2 regions of the Paenibacillus sp. B-A-8 genome follow, and region 2 is predicted to be linked to the other one. Evidence: a T-box and tRNA genes for the amino acid it is inferred to sense, from the RefSeq annotation. Region 2 holds a T-box; the other holds one or more tRNA genes.

Region 1 (6,565 bases), 3.0 Mb from region 2:
AGTTGCGGTTCAGTAGAACATTCTCTAGCTACGACAACTTTCTGCATGTTACCACCTGATAACATACCTATTGGCTGAGAAGGTCCAGAACAGCGGACTTTAAATTCCTCTACAAGTGATACGGCTAGCTTAGCAATTCGTGATCCATTCAAAAAAGGACCTTTATTCATTTCCTTTGTACGATACTGAGTGGACAGCAGATTATCCGCTATGCTCGCATCACTAGCTATCCCTTGATGCATCCGATCCTCTGGGATATAAGAAACACCCAACTTACGAATATCCAAAATATCCGATTCTCGAATATCCTTTCCCTTCACTAGCACAGAACCCTGGCTTGAAACCCCTCTTAAGCTCCCTGTAAGAGCCTCAATGAGCTGTGTCTGCCCGTTTCCTTCTACACCAGCAATCCCGACGATCTGTCCTCCGCGTACCGCAAAATTAATATCTGATAGCAACGCTTTGTCGTGTGCATCATTTACACCTAGACCTTGCACAGTGAGCACCGCCTCACCAATAGACAGAATCTCCTTGTCATATTTCAACACAACATCTCTACCCACCATGAGTCGGGAAATTTCTTGCTCCGTGACATCCTTCGTTTGGAAGACACCTTCACTACGTCCACTACGCATAATCGTAATTCTGTCGCAGATCGCTTTCACTTCTTTCAACTTGTGTGAAATAAACACAATCGTATGTCCCTGCTCTCTTAATTGCTTAAGCTCACGGAACAATTCTTCTGTTTCCTGTGGGGTTAACACCGCGGTCGGCTCATCTAGAACTAGGATTTTCGCACCACGCAGCAACGCCTTCAGGATCTCAACCTTTTGCTTCATACCAACCGTAAGATCCTCCACTTTTGCTTTTGGATCCACTGCCAGATTGTATTTTTTCGCAGTCTCTTCGGTCATGCGCACGGCTTCAGCATAATTGATGCCGACTCCCTTACGGGGCTCCATGCCCAGCACCATGTTCTCTGCTACCGTAAAAGAAGGAACCAGCATAAAATGCTGGTGAACCATACCGATCCCTCTATCAATGGCATCCTGAGCCGATTGCAGCTTCACTTTTTCTCCCTTGATATAGATCTCACCTTCACTAGGCTCTTCCATGCCGAACATGATCTTCATTAAAGTTGATTTACCCGCGCCGTTCTCGCCCGCAATCGCGTGAATTTCTCCCTCACGTAAAGAAAAATGCACGTCTTTATTTGCAACGACGCCATTGGGATACACCTTCGTAATTCCCCGCATTTCCAACAGAGCTTTGTTCATCGGTCTCAACGCCTTTCCACTTGGAGGTCTGCAAAAATATACAGCTGGAATTCTTCTAATAGAAGAATCTCCAACTGTAGGTTTATCGCTTTATAGCTATACTTAAGGCTTAACTGCGTTACGAATGGCTTCTACTTCTGAGGTTTCCATTCCCATCGCGTTATCTACTGTAATTTCTTTATTGATCAGCTTTTGCTTCACTTCTTCAACTTTAGCCTGAAGATCGGCCGGGAAGACATTTTTATAGATCTCATTCTCTGCAATGCCTACACCATCATCAACGAAGCTCAATACATCACGTTTACCCATTTCCAGCGTACCCTCTTGTAATTTCTTCACGGCACCTAGAATAGCACTATCAATCTTTTTAATAGAAGAAGTAACGATCAAGTTTGCTTTTTCGCTATCTGTTTCATTAAGTAACATCGCCTGATCAGAGTCTACGCCAATAGCGTATTTCTTCTTCTCTTTAGCTGCATCAAAGATCCCAAGACCTGTACCCCCAGCTACGTTAAAAATAACATCCACACCGGAGTTATATTGAATCAGTGAAAGCTCCTTACCTTTAGCGGGGTTAACGAAATCACCAGCATACGATACAGCTACCTTCACATCAGGATCAACATATTGAGCGCCCTGAATGTAGCCAACCAAGAAAGCGTTAATCCCTGGAATATCCATACCGCCTACAAATCCGATCACATTCTCAGGATTAGCATTAGGCATATCTGATTGTGTAGCTAGCGCCGCTACAGCACCTGCCAGAAAAGATACTTCATTAGTCGCATAAGACATGTTGTACATGTTCTCTGGTGCTTCATCTATATCGGTATCATAGTTAATGAATTTTTTGTCTGGATATAATTCAGCCGTTGCATTAAACATCTCTGTAATTTCCGATCCGCCAGAAATAATAACATCCCAATCCTCAGCGGCGATATCGTTAAACGTAGGCTCCCATTTCGTTTTATCGACGCCCATTTCTACAACCTTTGTTTCTGCACCCAGTTCATCCTTAACCTTTTGCAGACCGCTATTCGCAGAGTCAAAGAAAGATTTATCTCCAAGCGTTCCTGGAATCAGAAGTACAACTTTGAGTTTATCTCCTGAACTTGTTTCTCCACCTTCAGCCGCATTAGATCCTGCATTCGCGGAAGATCCATTACTCGACGTATTATTTCCACAGGCTGTGACCATTACCATTACTACTAGCAGCAACAAAGAAAGAACTTTCTTTTTCATTTTTCTATTCCACCCCTATATATAGTTGGTTAGTAATTTGAGAGGTTCTCCATCTTGGTCTGTTGTATATTTCACGATTTAGATGGAAACTCTCATATTTCATGTAACATTGTCAAAATTTTAATGATTTTAACGAATACACTCAAAAATAGAGAGAAAATTATAATTTTTACGAATAATCCGACTAATTTCCGAACGAGATGGCCAGTCAGGTTGCTAATCTTCGGATTTCTTGATACGATCATATCAAATATTAATGAAAATAATTATATGATTTCGGTCATAATTTTGTACGATTCGGCTAAAACATAATTATTGGAGGCTCATCATGGATCGTGTTCTATATATTGTAAATGCAGCACATGAGGTTAATACCTATATTCCACCACACCAGCATGAATGTTATGAACTAGTCTATTATTTAAACGGATTAGGAACTACCAATGTAGGTTCGCGAAGTTATCATTTTCGTTCTTCTTCATTCGCGCTAATACCACCCAATCATAAACATGACGAGAATCATCGCGAAGACGCTACTATACTATTTGTAGGCTTCCATTCAAATCACCCAAATATGGAGAATTTGCAAGGCGTATATGAAGATGATAAAGACCATACTGTTCTACAGATCTTGCTTCGAATGAAAGCAGAGTTTACGCGCAAACAAGATGGATTCTCTGAACTATTGAACCTTCAAATGAGCGAAATCACTGTTCATCTGATACGGCTTCTTAGCGCCTCTGGGTTTCAATCGCCAACGGAAGACAGAGTCCAATATGTTCTAAACTATATGAATGAGCATTACCGCCATAAGCTATCGGTCGCAACACTCTCTGAGATGTCTGGATACAGCTATGATCGTTTCCGCCATTTATTTAAAGAGCGATTCGGTTCTTCACCTCTTCGCTATCTACTATTGAAACGTCTGGATTATGCAAAGTCTCTCTTACAACATACCCAAATGCATATCTCAGAAGTATCCGCTGCTGCTGGGTTTGTCAATGATGCTCAATTCTGCAATATGTTTAAACGTGAAGTTGGTCTCACGCCGCGGGCATTCCGACTAAGCAGTCAATGAAATTACAATTCAATTCACTCCGCTTCACATAAAAAAGCCGTTGAATTAGAAGTGTCTCTAATACAACGGCTTAAGAATAAAAGTTCATAGACAAAGAAAAAAGGTTTGTAGAGTTGCTTATACAAGCGACTTTACAAACCTTTTTGATATACCGGCGAGAGGACTCGAACCTCCACGGTTTCCCTCTCGATTTTGAGTCGAGCGCGTCTGCCATTCCGCCACGCCGGCACATATGAAATTAATGGAGGCGCCACCCAGATTTGAACTGGGGATAAAGCTTTTGCAGAGCTTTGCCTTACCACTTGGCTATGGCGCCATATGAAAACATTGGAGCGGACGACGGGAATCGAACCCGCGACCCTCGCCTTGGCAAGGCGATGCTCTACCGCTGAGCCACGTCCGCATAAAATGGCTGGGGATATAGGATTTGAACCTATGCATGACGGAGTCAAAGTCCGTTGCCTTACCGCTTGGCTAATCCCCAATAACATTTTAAAGTAAAATGGGGCGACTGATGGGTCTCGAACCCACGAATGCCGGAACCACAATCCGGTGCGTTAACCCCTTCGCCACAGTCGCCATATTAAACTGAATTTGTTGCTGTTCTTCTTAAAGTAAATGGGGCGACCGATGGGACTTGAACCCACGAATGCCGGATCCACAAACCGGTGCGTTAACCCCTTCGCCACGACCGCCATATTAAACTTTAGAGAAAGACTCTGGATAAAGATTGGCAGGGGCAGCAGGAATTGAACCCACACCAACGGTTTTGGAGACCGTTGTTCTACCTTTAAACTATGCCCCTAAAAAAATGGTGGGGGATGATGGATTCGAACCACCGAACACGTACGTGAGCAGATTTACAGTCTGATGCGTTTGGCCACTTCGCTAATCCCCCAAAGATGGTGCCGGCGAGAGGACTTGAACCCCCAACCTACTGATTACAAGTCAGTTGCTCTACCAATTGAGCTACACCGGCATATTAAGTTGTATACTACATGGTGGCTCGAGACGGATTCGAACCGCCGACACGAGGATTTTCAGTCCTCTGCTCTACCGACTGAGCTATCGAGCCAAGAAAATGGCGGAACCGACGAGATTCGAACTCGCGATCTCCTGCGTGACAGGCAGGCATGTTAGGCCAACTACACCACGGTTCCAAAAGATATAATTACTTGATGAAAATTGGTTGCGGGGGCAGGATTTGAACCTGCGGCCTTCGGGTTATGAGCCCGACGAGCTACCGGGCTGCTCCACCCCGCGTCGTTCTTAAATGAATATGGTGGAGGCTGAGGGGATCGAACCCCCGACCCTCTGCTTGTAAGGCAGATGCTCTCCCAGCTGAGCTAAGCCTCCGTAAACAACAATTGTTATTGTACCAAAGTCCACTATGTAAAATCAAGTGAAAATTTGGTGACCCGTATGGGATTCGAACCCATGTTACCTCCGTGAAAGGGAGGTGTCTTAACCCCTTGACCAACGGGCCATACTAATTAAAAATTTGTGGCGGAGAGAGAGGGATTCGAACCCTCGAGACGCTTGTGGCGCCTACACGATTTCCAATCGTGCTCCTTCGGCCAAACTCGGACACCTCTCCATATGGCTCCCCGAACAGGACTCGAACCTGTGACAACTCGATTAACAGTCGAGTGCTCTACCAACTGAGCTATCAGGGAATATTCATACCAGGCTTGATGCCTGAAAACTGAATCCGAATTGAATTTGCATTTTAAGTATAGGATAAGCCCTCGACCGATTAGTATTGGTCAGCTCCATGCATTACTGCACTTCCACCTCCAACCTATCTACCTCGTCGTCTTCAAGGGGTCTTACTAATTGGGAAATCTCATCTTGAGGGGGGCTTCACGCTTAGATGCTTTCAGCGCTTATCCCGTCCGTACGTAGCTACCCAGCCATGCTTCTGGCGAAACAACTGGTGCACCAGCGGTACGTCCATCCCGGTCCTCTCGTACTAAGGACAGCTCCTCTCAAATTTCCTGCGCCCACGACAGATAGGGACCGAACTGTCTCACGACGTTCTGAACCCAGCTCGCGTACCGCTTTAATGGGCGAACAGCCCAACCCTTGGGACCTACTTCAGCCCCAGGATGCGATGAGCCGACATCGAGGTGCCAAACCTCCCCGTCGATGTGGACTCTTGGGGGAGATAAGCCTGTTATCCCCAGGGTAGCTTTTATCCGTTGAGCGATGGCCCTTCCATGCGGTACCACCGGATCACTAAGTCCGACTTTCGTCCCTGCTCGACTTGTAGGTCTCGCAGTCAAGCTCCCTTATGCCTTTGCACTCTTCGAATGATTTCCAACCATTCTGAGGGAACCTTGGAACGCCTCCGTTACTCTTTAGGAGGCGACCGCCCCAGTCAAACTGCCCGCCTGACACGGTCCCCGTACCCGGTAAGGGCACTAGGTTAGAACCTAGATACGATCAGGGTGGTATCCCAACGGCGCCTCCACCGAAGCTTGCGCTCCGATTTCTACGGCTCCCACCTATCCTGTACAGATCGTACCCAAATTCAATATCAAGCTGCAGTAAAGCTCCATGGGGTCTTTCCGTCTTGTCGCGGGTAACCTGCATCTTCACAGGTATTAAAATTTCACCGGATCTCTCGTTGAGACAGCGCCCAAGTCGTTACGCCATTCGTGCGGGTCAGAATTTACCTGACAAGGAATTTCGCTACCTTAGGACCGTTATAGTTACGGCCGCCGTTTACTGGGGCTTCGGTTCATAGCTTCGGGTTACCCCTAACCACTCCCCTTAACCTTCCAGCACCGGGCAGGCGTCAGCCCGTATACTTCGCCTTGCGGCTTCGCACAGACCTGTGTTTTTGCTAAACAGTCGCTTGGGCCTTTTCACTGCGGCCCCCTCGTGCTATTCACACTACCGGGGCACCCCTTCTCCCGAAGTTACGGGGTCATTTTGCCGAGTTCCTTAACGAGAGTTCTTCCGC
Region 2 (6,565 bases):
TAGTGATGCAGAACCGCAAAGAATATGATGATCTGAAGCTTTATGAAACCTTATCAGACCCTGAAGTGTGGCGTATGCTCTCTAAATCAGACCCAGCGAAGGTAGCAAGTTTGACCAAGCTTAACGTAATCTCTGAAGACAAGATTATGCATACCTATTCTTTAAAGACCGTAACTTTGCTGCAGGTGGATAAAAAATAAGGATTTTTACGTGAGCGGTTCCCTTCATGGGGGCCGCTTTCTTATAACGAATCGCAACTCTTAGCATTTTGCGTTAAAATAAGAAGTGAAGCTGACCGTCTGCTGTTAAGGAGCTCCGGTGCTTTGGTGCGACAGTAAAGCAACCATAGAGATGGAGGAAGAGAATTCATGAAAGATTTTGATGTCATGTTAGAGAAATATGCGAACCTGGTTGTAAAGGTTGGGGTAAATGTACAGCCTGGACAAGTCTTAATGGTGCATGCGCCTATTGAAACTGCTGAGCTTACTCGCTTGATTGTAGGTAAAGCCTATGAAGCAGGTGCTAAATATGTAATTGTTGAATGGGACGATGAAGCGACTACACGGATTCGTTATGAAAAAGCTCCGGAAGATTCCTTTGATTATTATCCACAGTGGCAAGCAGAAATGATGGAGAAGTTTGCGGAAGAGAACGGCGCCATCTTACATATTAAAGTACCTGATCCGGAATTGTTCAATGGTATTGATTCTTCCAAAGTATCAAGAGCAGTTAAAGCGGCAGCTGTTGCTCGCAAAAACTACTCCAAATATACCCGCAATAGCAAAATCAGCTGGTCTCTCGTTAAGGCTCCGACGCGTGCTTGGGCAAACAAAGTGTTTGCCGATCTCCCTGAGGAAGATCGAGTAGAAGCGATGTGGGAAGCCGTATTCCAGATGAATCGTGTAGGTAGCGAGGATCCTGTTGCCGCGTGGAGAGAACATATCGGTCATTTAAAAGAGAGTCAGGATAGAATGAACGCTAAGCGTTATAAAAGCCTGCATTACCGTGCACCGGGAACGGACCTACATGTGGAGCTTCCGGAAGGTCATCTGTGGCGCGGAGGCGGTGGAGAGAATGATAAAGGTGTGTATTTCGTGGCAAATATGCCAACCGAAGAAATCTATTCGATGCCCCATCGTACAGGTGTGAATGGTACAGTTAGAAGTACACTCCCTTTGAATCTGAATGGACGTTTGGTAGAAGGTCTTTCATTCACCTTTAAAGATGGAAAAGTAGTAGCATATGAAGCTGAATCTGGACGTGAGCATCTGACTTCGCTGCTGGCAACGGATGAAGGTGCATCCTATTTAGGAGAAGTGGCTTTAGTGCAGCATGATTCTCCAATCTCTCGCTTGAACCGAATTTTCTACAATACAGGGATTGATGAGAATGCCTCCTGCCATTTCGCGTTGGGAAGTGCCTATCCTGTCAATATTGAAGGCGGCACAAAGCTTACGAATCAAGAGCTTGTCGCACGAGGTGCTAATGTCAGCTTAACACATGTCGATTTTATGATCGGTTCGGCAGAACTGGATATTGATGGAGAACTGGCGGATGGTACGATTGAACCGGTATTCCGTAGGGGAAATTGGGTGCTGTAAGTGAAAATAAGGCCGTAATGATCCCTTTGGGGGAGGGTTACGGCCTTTTCTTTTGAGAATATTTATAAATTTATTACAGCGTTTATTTCGCGCAAAGCGTCTTCCAGATCTTCGCCTCTTTCATTCATGCGGTTTGCTAGCTGCTTACAATCATCAAGTTGTTCCTCTGTTAGCGGTCCTGCAAAATGCAGCGCTTCTATATAGTAATAAATGAAGTAATAATTCTCAATTTCAATGATCTCCAAATCTATTAAGGGATTTAAACGTTGGATGCATTCCTGAGCCAGTGCATTTCCAAGATGCTCCATTTGTATGAACACTTCTAGGTCAGACTTCCCGTAAATATATGGAATCGTGTCACTGTAGCTGCTAAGAACTGCGTCGGTCCAATAATCTAAATATTCAGTGACTGAGAAATGTTGATTCTGCAACATCAGCTCTCGAAATTGTAAATCTTTTGCATGATCAAATGGGAAAATCTTTGCGAATAAAGCAGGTTCGATGGTTTTTGGCATCACAATACTGTAATCTAAGTCATTGTTCCCTGTGGAGGCAAAGGCAATAAAGTCTTCAGTTGTATTTAATGACTGAAGCTCACCCTCAGTGATCAAACGCTGCATTGCTTTTAGCGTCAGCAGATAATACCCCATTTTAATAATCCCTGCTTCAAAGGCGATGATAGGTTGATCCTCCGTGTTAAAGAGAAAATCTTCTTCTGGATAAGTTGTCAGATCTGCTAGTTGGGTAAAATAATTCACGATCTTATCGTCTTCAAGCCATAAGTGGTACCGAAAATCCCCCTGATTATATTTCAACCAGTTTATTGAACGTTCATCTCGATCCTTTGGATTTCTCTCTAAAGCTCGCTGGAAACCTTCAAGGGTATTTAGATAAATGTTGATGTTATAAAACTCATCAGCTTGAAGATTAAAAACATAGACATCTTTATTGTCAGGTCCACTCGCGAAAGAAGAAATGACTGCTTTACTGTTCTTAACGAGAGTATTTACAAAACTTTCAGCTGTAACAATTTCGATATGATTAGGTTTAGTGGGACTAAATTTTGCTCTGTTTCCATCATATAAAAGATAGTAACCTTCTTGGTGGAACGGAGTTCTCTCTTCAAGCACACGTCCAAGCTGTGAATAAAATGTATTCATGTCCATTCTTCTTTCTACTATGATTTAAATGAATGATTCGACAATTTCTTCTTTTTTCCTCTAAGAGCCGCTGTCCAATGTGACGCTGGATCTAAAAAAACGCCGGAGCTCTCTCCAATAGAGAGTCCAGCGTTTTTTTATTGCCCATACGGATCAGATTTATTTTGAAAAATAATTAAGGCCCATGGCCTCGCGTACTTCGGACATCGTTTCTTGAGCAATGTTGCGGGCACGTTTAGTTCCGGATAATAAGATATCCTTAACAACCTTGGGTCTGGCTGCATAATAGGAGCGCCGCTCACGCATCGGTTCAATTAATTGGTCTAGAGCTGTCGTGATAAGCTGCTTACAGGCAGAACAACTTATACAGCCATTTTCGCAGCTCTCGTGAATTTCACTGGCGCCGTGGGAACGAAAAGCGCGATGATAAGCATAAATGGGACAAATATCTGGATGCCCAGGATCATTTTTATGAACACGGGCTGGATCAGTTGTGGCTTTGCGGATTTTGAAGGTGATCTCTTCCTTCGTGGAGTCCAGCTCGATGGCATTACCTAAGCTTTTGCTCATTTTTGCATTGCCGTCTGTTCCCACTAGTCTTGGGGTCTCGCTGATAAGCGCTCTCGGCTCCACAAGGATGGGGCTGTACAGCTCGTTGAATCTACGTACGATTTTGCGGGTCAACTCCAGATGGGGAAGCTGGTCTTCGCCTACAGGAATAATCGTCGCTTTACAAAAGGTTATATCGGCAGTCTGGCTTACTGGATACCCAAGAAAACCATAGTATAGTTCATCTAAGCTGGAATTTTTCGATTCGGCTTTAATGGTAGGATTGTGCCGCAAAGAATTCACAGTGACGAACATGGAGAACAGAACAGTCAGTTCGGCAATCTCTGGAATCATAGATTGAATGAATATAGTGGCTTTATCTGGATCTATACCCGCTGATAAATAGTCGAGTGTGATTTCATTCAAGTTTTGACCCAGTAGTTGAGGCCGATCAAAGTGAGTCGTTAGGGCTTGAATATCTGCTAGAAACACAAAAGTATCATATTGCTCCTGTAGAGCCACTCGGTTCTGCAAGCTGCCCACGTAATGGCCAAGGTGCAGCTTTCCGGTCACTCGATCTCCAGTTAATACACGTTCTTTTATCATTTAAATTCCTCCTGTTTTGTCGCTTTTGATTAACATTGAATCGCCACCACCAGCCATCATCCATGGCCATCACCTCCTTAAATGACAAAAAAACCTCATCCAATAAGGACGAAGTTGTCGTGGTACCACCTTAATTGATCGCGCCACCAAGTTTCGTTAGCATTACGATCTTCTCTTACCTGTACGGAGAGTGTTAAAAACAATCTAGATACAGGTCCCTTGATAACGGCGGGAACCCCGGCTTCTCCTACAGCATCTAGTTAGATGGTTCGGAAGAGCAACTCTAAAGGCCATTCGATCAAACGCTGGACACCGGTTCGCAGCAACCACCGGCTCTCTGAAGTCCATGTTCATTTGTCTACTTACCCTTTTTCAACGTTGTTCATGATATTTGGGTAATTGTAATTCTGATAAGTGAGTTTGTCAATAGGTGGAAATTAGAGGATGATATTCGAAGTATCTAGGTTTTATAATCTAGTAAAAGTATAACTTAAATGTATATAATCATCAGGAATTAAGTCCAATCTATCATTGCGGATTCACAATATACTATTCTATAACCTTGAAATGGAGTGATTAAAAATGGCGACAATTATAAGTTATGGGTCACAGGCAAAAATCCCGTTAGACCCGTTTACTACTGCTATAACGGTTGCAGGGATTCCTGGAGCTGGAGCGGGTCTAGCCACAGCGCAAGTAAATATTAGTCCGGCTAATCCGGCCTCTTTCTCCAGCAGAGTCGAGTTAAATGGTAGTTTTAGTCTTACTGCACTTGCTAACAGCCAATTTCTTGTTTTAATCCGACGTGCTGGAGTCGATATTTATAGATCCTTTTTTCGTTTTACTACAACTACTGATATTCAATTAAATGTTCAGTGGGTTGATGGTCCTTATATTGGAATCCATAACTATGAATTGGTAATTCAAAATGATAGCAACTTGCCTATCAATCTATTTGGACCCATATCATTCACAGCAACTGCTATAGGAGGAGATGGCGTAATTTAAGTTACGGGACAGTTAAATCGATCTGATTTAGCTGTCCTTTTTTTCATGGGCGTATAATTAAAACCTCAACTTTTGCAGCATAAATATCAAGCAAACTCCAACCAATAAGGAAGGGGTTCTTAGAAGATTGAAGTTATGGTTTCTCTCGTTATTTATTTAAAATGTTATCCTCTAAAACAGCATATTTATCACCGTACTGCTTAATGATATGTTGTTCTCCCCAGTTACAGAGCGAAGTTAAAATGTCGCTTAGACTATTACCATATTCACTAAGTTCATATTCCACTTTTGGTGGAACCTGATTGTATACGATCCGGTTGATGATTCCATCGGCTTCCAACTCTCGAAGCTGTTGTGTTAACATCTTTTGAGTAATCCCCGGCATCAATTGTTTTAATTCTGATGTGCGTTTTTTACCATGAGTTAAATGACAGAGAATCACACACTTCCATTTTCCTCCAATAACTTCGAGTGTAGCCTCAACGGAAATATTGTATTTTTTCTTAATCGTTGTCATAATATCCTCCAATGCATAGGTACTTTTTAGTGCCTATGGTACTTTTAAGTGCGTACTATTGATTATGTCCTATTTTATCTATCATAACATTTATCGTTCATTTTTTATAGAATGTTATAATCTTAAAGTGCTCAGCCTCAAAAAAAGTTAATACAAATAAAACCGTTTCGATACGCTCCCCGTCTTAATCTATGAGAGGTTTAGGAGAGGGGGATAAGGAAGGATATGTCAATGACTAATGCAGAAATGAAGAAAGTAACGGTTCTTGATACTCGGAGCGAGACGGATTTCTACGATTCCATATTGGTACATAGAGAACAACTGTACAGTATAGCTTATAGCTATTTACGTAACCGGAATGATGCGCTTGAAGCGATGCAGGAAATGACTTGCCGCGCTTGGATTAAAAGAAAAACATTAAAGGATCCCAAAGCATTCAAATCATGGATCATTCGGATCCTGATTTATGTCTGCATAGATGAACAAAGACGCAGAAAACGTTCCATGCCGCTTGTAGATGAGAGAATGGGAGAGCAAATTACGCATATTGGCTATCATCGAATGGAAATGCTGTGGGCACTCGAACAGGTTAAGCCCAAGTATCGCCATGTGCTGTTACTTAAATACTACAATGATATGACCTTGAGCGAGATTGCGAACATTCTGGATAAACCTGAGGGAACGGTCAAGACGTGGCAGCATAAAGGATTAAAGCAGTTAAGAACGATCATTAAGAATCGGGGTGATTGGAACAATGAGTAGCCAGGAGGAGCTTGCCATGTTAATCGATGCCGAAAGGATCCCGCAGGAGCACAAAATGGAGAGTGCCGCCGCACAAATCTATGCCATACAAGCAGGACTCGAGCTAGGTAAGAAACGCGGTAAAAATTTAATGTTCGCAAAAAGCGCGATGGCTGTTCTGACTGCTGCAATGATGGTCGCAGGATTACTATTCTTCAATCCATCCCAACTGCTGCCTCAACAAGCCTCTACTAGTATTGAATCAAGTGATTGGGGTGTACTGGAACCTTTTAAGAAGTTGGCTGATGCTGATGTTGATGCCCTTACGTTAGAATCTGCTATTCGAAATGATTATGTGCAAATCGTCAATAAAAGCGCTGAGA

The links. A T-box is a leader RNA that pairs with one kind of tRNA and senses whether it is charged. The one in region 2 lies ahead of trpS (tryptophan--tRNA ligase), so its partner is inferred to be a tRNA-Trp.
Region 1: it has a tRNA-Trp gene. The T-box ahead of trpS (tryptophan--tRNA ligase) is inferred to sense a tRNA for this amino acid. The anticodon was not compared.

Annotation. Positions count from the first base shown of each region.
Region 1 covers NZ_CP183882.1:6,005,570-6,012,134, forward strand. Annotated here, with positions in the region: gene ACN6MV_RS27030 (ABC transporter ATP-binding protein) at 1-1,277, opposite strand, end outside; gene ACN6MV_RS27035 (BMP family ABC transporter substrate-binding protein) at 1,380-2,519, opposite strand; gene ACN6MV_RS27040 (AraC family transcriptional regulator) at 2,848-3,597, shown strand; tRNA gene ACN6MV_RS27045 (tRNA-Leu) at 3,747-3,825, opposite strand; tRNA gene ACN6MV_RS27050 (tRNA-Cys) at 3,840-3,913, opposite strand; tRNA gene ACN6MV_RS27055 (tRNA-Gly) at 3,926-4,000, opposite strand; tRNA gene ACN6MV_RS27060 (tRNA-Gln) at 4,007-4,081, opposite strand; tRNA gene ACN6MV_RS27065 (tRNA-His) at 4,101-4,176, opposite strand; tRNA gene ACN6MV_RS27070 (tRNA-His) at 4,217-4,292, opposite strand; tRNA gene ACN6MV_RS27075 (tRNA-Trp) at 4,329-4,402, opposite strand; tRNA gene ACN6MV_RS27080 (tRNA-Tyr) at 4,410-4,495, opposite strand; tRNA gene ACN6MV_RS27085 (tRNA-Thr) at 4,501-4,576, opposite strand; tRNA gene ACN6MV_RS27090 (tRNA-Phe) at 4,597-4,672, opposite strand; tRNA gene ACN6MV_RS27095 (tRNA-Asp) at 4,680-4,757, opposite strand; tRNA gene ACN6MV_RS27100 (tRNA-Met) at 4,784-4,860, opposite strand; tRNA gene ACN6MV_RS27105 (tRNA-Val) at 4,878-4,953, opposite strand; tRNA gene ACN6MV_RS27110 (tRNA-Glu) at 5,009-5,083, opposite strand; tRNA gene ACN6MV_RS27115 (tRNA-Ser) at 5,102-5,194, opposite strand; tRNA gene ACN6MV_RS27120 (tRNA-Asn) at 5,198-5,273, opposite strand; rRNA gene ACN6MV_RS27125 (23S ribosomal RNA) at 5,334-6,565, opposite strand, start outside.
Region 2 covers NZ_CP183882.1:2,985,963-2,992,527, forward strand. Annotated here, with positions in the region: gene ACN6MV_RS12955 (hypothetical protein) at 1-200, shown strand, start outside; gene ACN6MV_RS12960 (aminopeptidase) at 369-1,601, shown strand; gene ACN6MV_RS12965 (DUF4303 domain-containing protein) at 1,664-2,761, opposite strand; gene trpS (tryptophan--tRNA ligase) at 2,921-3,916, opposite strand; T-box leader at 4,018-4,301, opposite strand; gene ACN6MV_RS12975 (hypothetical protein) at 4,499-4,924, shown strand; gene ACN6MV_RS12980 (winged helix-turn-helix transcriptional regulator) at 5,073-5,441, opposite strand; gene ACN6MV_RS12985 (sigma-70 family RNA polymerase sigma factor) at 5,667-6,203, shown strand; gene ACN6MV_RS12990 (DUF4179 domain-containing protein) at 6,220-6,565, shown strand, end outside.